Regions from separate parts of the Collinsella sp. AF16-8 genome, predicted to be linked through region 2. Evidence: riboswitches for the same ligand, from Rfam matches in the RefSeq annotation. Region 2 holds a riboswitch; the other holds the start of a gene.
The links. Region 2 has a riboswitch for thiamine pyrophosphate ahead of thiC (phosphomethylpyrimidine synthase ThiC). Riboswitches for the same ligand answer to the same signal wherever they lie in the genome.

Region 1 (3,207 bases), on a different contig from region 2:
CATCGAACTCGCGGATCACGTCGACAAACGCGTTAACGGCAAAGGAATAATGCTGGCAGCTCACACTAAAGTGCGGCACCTGCTCGGATGCGCCCTTGTACTTGCCCTCGAGCAGGTCGGCCTGGTCGAGCACCTGGCGCGCATAGCCCAAGAAGGTCTCGCCTTCCTCGGACACAACGACGCCCTTGTTAGTGCGCTCAAAGATATGCACACCCATCTCGTTTTCGAGATCGCGAATCGACGCGGTAATCGAAGGCTGCGACACAAAGAGCCGGCGCGAGGCCTCGGTGATGCTGCCGCATTCGGCAACCTTTACAACATATCTGAGCTGTTGAAGCTTCATGATGGCCTCCCTAGACGTCCGCGAAACCCGAACCCGCCGCATCTGCCTGACGCATAAACGACGGCATCTCCCCCGTCGCGGCGCAGGCGGCAATCTGATGCAGAGCCCCGGCAACCGCATCGTCTGCCGCAGCGCCGATATGCCAGCGCGCGGCAGCCGTGACGGCCTCGTTGGCATTGGCGACTGCAACGGAGTTGGGGACGGCACCGATCATGGGCAGGTCGTTATCGGAATCGCCAAATACGGCCACCTCGTCGGACGTCAGGTCCAAAGCGCGCGCCAGCTCCAGCGCAGCGCAACCCTTGTCCCAACCTGCTGGAAGAATGTCGAACAGGCGCACACGATTGTTGGGAAACACGAGCGAGAGTTCCGGCACCTCAGCGGCAACGCGCTCGCGTAGCTCCGCGAGCTCCTCACGCGAACGAGCACTCCAGATATTCGCCTTGAACACCGACGCGTCATCGACGACAGGACGGCACGGGGCCTCTTCGCCCTTGAGCCATGCGTTGCCGCCCGACTCCATGGCGCGGCGCACGCGCTCGGGGTCGCTCGTCACACAATAGGCATCGTTGCCCCAAAAGTCATCACCCAGGCCGTAGACCTTCAGATACGTATCGTCGGTCTCTTGCTCCAAGTAGTCAGCCAAGCGCATAAGGGCGGCGTTGTCAGTCGCATGCGAGGCTACCACCTCGCCGTCCACAAACATGACCTGGCCGTTGCAGAACGCGCCGGTCGAGAAGCACTCGGCGCGATTGCGGAACATCCAGCCCATCGCGGACGGTTGACGGCCCGAAACCGGGCCAAAGTGCAGGCCCGCCGCCTGCATGGCATGAATGCCCTCGATGGCATAATCGCTGGCGCCGTCGCGCCCGGCCGGAATCAGCGTATCGTCCATATCGGTCAGCACAAGTTTGATCATAGAGCCCCCTCGGTCATTCTTAATCCCGTCTATTGTACCGACCTGCCAAAAAGAGACAGGTTTATATTGGCAGGTTTTATCTGGGAAAACGCAAAGCCCCAGTTTTTACCTGCCAAAATAAACCTGTCCCTTTTTGGCAGGTGCGCTAGTATAGGAAACAACAGATTCGATGCGGGAGTGCCGGCGGTGCAAACCACAAGGCTGAGAGGGCATGGGGCCCAATCCTTTGAACCTGTCAGTTAATGCTGGCGTAGGGAGCATGCCGCCTTTTTAGGGGCGCTGTCTATGCACAGCGCCCCTTTTCTATGCCAAGGAGGCATGTGCAGTGATCGATTCGAAACAGCTCAAGCAAAACGTGGTCAAGGCAGTGGAGAAGATTCGCGCCACCAATCCGATGGCGGGCTCCATCACCAACACGGTGACGATTGACTTTGTCGCCAACGCGCAGCTCGCCGTGGGCGGATCGGCCGCCATGGTCTATCTGCCCGACGAGGGCGAGGCGCTCGTTGCCGGCGGCGGCGCCATCTATCTGAACATGGGCACACTCTTCCCCATCTACGAGCAGACGATTCCCCGCGCGGCCAAGGCGGCACACGACGCCGGCAAGCCCTGGGTGCTCGATCCGGTGGGCCTGGGCATCGGCAGCCTGCGCACCCAACTGGTAGGCGAACTCAAGCAGTACAAACCCGCCATCGTGCGCGGCAATGCCTCCGAGATTATCGCGCTCGCCGGCCTGTGGGGCCTTGAGGGCGAAGCGGCCGATCTGAGTCGCGTGCGCGGTGTCGATACCACCGACACGGTAGACGCCGCCCGCGGCGCCGCCGTGGCGCTCGCCCGCTACACCGGCGGCGCCGTTGTGGTCTCGGGCGAAGTCGACCTGATTACCGACGGCACGACCGTGGCCAAGTCCCACGGCGGCAGCCCGCTCATGTCCAAAATCACCGGCTGCGGTTGCTCGCAGGGCGGCGTGCTGGCCGTGTATGCCTGCGCCGCCGACCCGTTTACGGCGGCCATCTGCGGCACGGGCGTCTACAACGTTGCCGGCACGCGTGCCGCCGCCGTCGCCGATGCCCCGGCAAGCTTTAAGGTCGCCTTTATCGACGAGCTCTACCGCGCGACCGCCCAGAACATTGCCGATAACCAACTCGAGCTCGAGGAGGCATAAGCCATGTCCGAGTCCGTAACCAATGCCGGCATGAACACACTCGTCGCCGTGGCCATCGCCCCGTGCGGCACCGGCGACGAGCTGTCCGCCGAGGTCGCCGAGGTCGTGCGCGTCATTCGCGAGAGCGGCCTTCCCAACCGCACCACCTCGATGTTCACCGAGATCGAGGGCGACTGGGACGAGGTCATGCAGGTCGTACGCGACGCAACCTTTGTGTTGGCGAGCAAGGGCATCCGCACCGAAGTCGTGCTCAAAGCCGATATTCGACCCGGATTTACCGACACCATGACCGGCAAACTCGAACGCATGGAAGCGCAAATCAAAAAGCAGGAGGAAGCACGATGAGCATCCGCGACAACCTTGATATCTCTGCCTATCTGGTACTCGGCCCCGAAAACACCCTCGGGCGACCCGTGGGCGATGTGGTGGCTCAGGCGCTCGACGCCGGATTTACCTGCATCCAGGTGCGCTCCAAGGTGGCAAGCGCCCGCGAGATCATCGCACTGACGGGCGATGCCGCCCAGGCCATCGCCCAGGCCGGCAAAACCGGGCAGGTCGCGCTGCTGATCGACGACCGCCTTGACTGCGTACTTGCCGCACGCGAGCAGGGTATTGCCGTCGACGGCGTGCACGTGGGCCAGAGCGACATCCCCGTCGAGGTCTGCCGCAAACTTTTGGGCCCCGATGCCATCGTGGGTCTTTCGGCCCGCTGCGAGGAGATGCTCGAGTACGTCAAGACCGCCGACATGAGCCTGGTCGATTACCTGGGCGTAGGCCCGC
Region 2 (3,207 bases):
GGCTACCATGACGGGGTCGACGACCACGTTTGTCGCGTTCCGGGCGCTCAGGCGGTCGGCGATAACCTCGATAATCTCGGCAGAGGAAACCATGCCGATCTTGACGGCGCTGGGGCGGATATCGTCAAATACGGCGTCGATCTGCGCAGCGACGATATCAGGGGAGATATTCTGCACGGCGGTGACACCGAGCGTGTTTTGTGCGGTGATGGCGGTGATGGCCGTCTCGGCATACAGGCGGTGCGCCGTGATGGTCTTGATGTCGGCCTGAATGCCGGCGCCACCGCTGGAATCGGATCCTGCGATGGACAGGACGGCAGGTACCTTACTGCGATCCATGTTTGCTCCCTTGTTCGGTCGGAATCAAATGGGTCTTTAAGCCAGCATTATAAAGATGCCCGGGCCGACTCTATGTCGAACCCGGGCGGGCGATGCAATCTTTACGCAAATGTAAGCAAATGTTCACACGTCAACAATTGAAGAACACCATGTTACCGATTGTGGCTCCGGTGACGAGTTAGTCCTCCATGCCGAGGTCGATCGTCGTGCCTTCGAACACCTTGTTAACGGTGCGGACGGCGCACATCTTGCCGCACATGGTGCAGGTGCCCTCGGTGGCGGCGGGGGATTCTTCGTAGCGTTTCTTGCCGGTGACCGGGTCGAGAGCACACTTCCACATGGCATCCCAGTCGAGCTTGCGGCGTGCCTGGCCCATCTTGTCGTCCATGTCGCGGGCGTGCGGCACCTTCTTGGCGATATCGGCGGCGTGCGCGGCAATCTTAGTGGCCATGAGGCCATCGAGCACGTCCTGGGCGTTGGGCAGGCACAGGTGCTCGGCCGGCGTCACGTAGCACAGGAAGTCGGCACCGGAGCTGGCGGAGATGGCGCCGCCGATGGCAGCGGTGATGTGGTCGTAACCCACGCCGATATCGGTCACCAGCGGCCCGAGCACATAGAACGGGGCATTGTGGCACAGGCGCTTCTGCAGTTTCATGTTGGCGGCGATCTCGTCGAGCGCCATGTGACCCGGGCCCTCGACCATGACCTGGACGCCGGCGGCCCAAGCGCGCTTGCACAGCTTGCCCAGCTCGATCATCTCAGCGGTCTCGGTGGCATCGTTGGAGTCGTAGAGGCAGCCCGGGCGGCAGGAGTCGCCGAGCGAAATCGTCACGTCGTACTCGTGGCAAATCTCGAGCAGCTCGTCAAAGTACTCGTAGAAGGGGTTTTCGTTGCCGGTGACCTCCATCCAGCCAAACAGTAGCGAGCCGCCGCGACTGACGATGTTCATCAGGCGGCCGGTCTCCTTAAAGGTCTTGGTGACCGACTTGTTGATGCCGCAGTGGATGGTCATAAAGTCCACGCCATCCTCGGCGTGCGCGCGCACGACCTCGAACAGGTCGTCCTTGGTCAGCTTGACCAGCGGCTTTTCCATGTAGCCGATGGCGTCGTACATGGGGACGGTGCCCACCATGAGCGGCGTCTCGTCGATGAGCTGCTGGCGGAACTGGCGCGTTTTGCCCGAGTTGGAAAGGTCCATGATGGCGTCGGCGCCAAAGTCCTCGGCGATCTTGACCTTCTTCCATTCCTCGGCGGCATCGGCCTTGTCGCCCGAGATGCCCAGGTTGACGTTGACCTTGGTGGACAGGCCCTCGCCGACACCAAAGGCGCGCATGCCCTTTTTGATATGCACGATGTTGGCGGGAATGGCGATGCGGCCGTCGGCCACGCGCTCGCGGATGTACTCGGGGTCGCGATGCTCGCGCTCGGCGACTTCCTTCATCTGCGGCGTGATCTGCCCGGCGCGGGCGAAGTCGATTTGCGTGACGAGCTTGGGCTCGGTCTGTGTGCTCATTGGCACGGCTCCCTTCGTTGGCATTACCCATATCAGGTTTGCGGGTCAGGGCGGGCGCGCCCAGTCTCAGCCTGCCGTCTTGTCCTGCAAGCTCCCCGTTTATGTAATGGGCTCAAGTATAGCTCGAATGGGTACGATTGGCATAACGAGCGTGCCTGTGGGGAGGCGAACATGGAAGACAAGCATCTATATCGAGAGACGCAATGGGATGTATCGGCCGAGGAAAGCCGTGCGCACCATGGCCTTGTCGCGATTGGTTTTGCGGTGCTTGCCGTGCTGGTGATTGCCTTTTGTATCTGGACGTTTGGCGGTCACGGCGGCGCAGCATGGGAGTTCGAGGCCGACGATGCCCTGCCGATCATGACAGTGAAGGTTACGGGCGGCAATACCGTTGCCGCGCCGGGCGACTATTGGTATTCGCGCGATGGATTTGTCCAGCTTCAGCTGAGCGGTGGGTCTATTCCTGGTGAGGAAATCGAACGCGTGACGTATGATGCGGCGCTCAAAACGCTGACGGTGAAGCTCAAGAATCAGGGCGACGTGCCTACGACTATGGATATCGCGCTGACGGAATGGCGCTTGGAGCCCCCATCGGGTGCTGCGGTGTCCGAGGTAGAGCACGTTAAGATTACCTACCAAGATGGCTCGACAAACGAAGTTGCCAAAGCCGACGGCTTGGCGGAATAGACGCCGTGCCTAGGCAGCACATTCAAAAGTAGCGGTGGTCCTACAAGGTCTGTTCGTTCAGGAAGACCAAAGTGTTCTTATTTGAAAGCTCGGGAAAGTGACGATAACCAACGTCAAACGCGGTGAGCCCGCTTACATCCTCGAGCTTGTTTTCTGCCATCCAGCGCACCATGGAACCACGTGCCTTTTTGCTGGCGGTCGAGCGCTGGATGGGCTTGCCGTTGCGGATGCCTTCGCCAAAGAGACACGTGACGACCGTGGCGTCGCCCGCGAGATGGGGCAGAACGGCTTTGGCGTACTCTACGCTGGCGAGGTTGACGATCGTGGTGTTTGAGCCTGCCGGGGCGATAGCCCGCGCGAGCTTGTCGCTCCAAAACGCATAGAGGTCTCGGGCATCGTCAACGGCGAGCTTCGCGCCCATCTCCAGCCGATATGGTTCGACGGCATGAAAGGGGCGAACGCACCCGTAGAGGCCAGAGAGGATCCACAGGTGGCTTTGCAGCCATGCGAGCTGCGCGGAATCCATCACCTCGGGCGCCATGCTCTGGTATTGAATGCCGTGGTAGGACATGACGGCAGGGGAGAGGTGACAGGCGAGTGCGGGATTGTCGAGATCGCCGTTTTTCAGGATGGGCCCGAACTCATGCAGGGTGTTGAGGCAAGGCCCC

Region 1: it holds a riboswitch for thiamine pyrophosphate, as region 2 does, so the genes downstream of both, thiM (hydroxyethylthiazole kinase) here and thiC (phosphomethylpyrimidine synthase ThiC) in region 2, are expected to answer to the same signal.

What each region holds. Positions count from the first base shown of each region.
Region 1 is NZ_QRXX01000004.1:101,569-104,775, forward strand. Features, by position in the region: gene DWW73_RS05000 (LysR family transcriptional regulator) at 1-343, opposite strand, end outside; gene DWW73_RS05005 (HAD-IIB family hydrolase) at 354-1,262, opposite strand; TPP riboswitch at 1,426-1,536, shown strand; gene thiM (hydroxyethylthiazole kinase) at 1,588-2,427, shown strand; gene DWW73_RS05015 (thiamine-binding protein) at 2,431-2,772, shown strand; gene DWW73_RS05020 (thiamine phosphate synthase) at 2,769-3,207, shown strand, end outside.
Region 2 is NZ_QRXX01000009.1:85,533-88,739, reverse strand. Features, by position in the region: gene thiD (bifunctional hydroxymethylpyrimidine kinase/phosphomethylpyrimidine kinase) at 1-339, opposite strand, end outside; gene thiC (phosphomethylpyrimidine synthase ThiC) at 518-1,852, opposite strand; TPP riboswitch at 1,845-1,960, opposite strand; gene DWW73_RS08675 (hypothetical protein) at 2,024-2,539, shown strand; gene DWW73_RS08670 (YaaA family protein) at 2,580-3,207, opposite strand, start outside.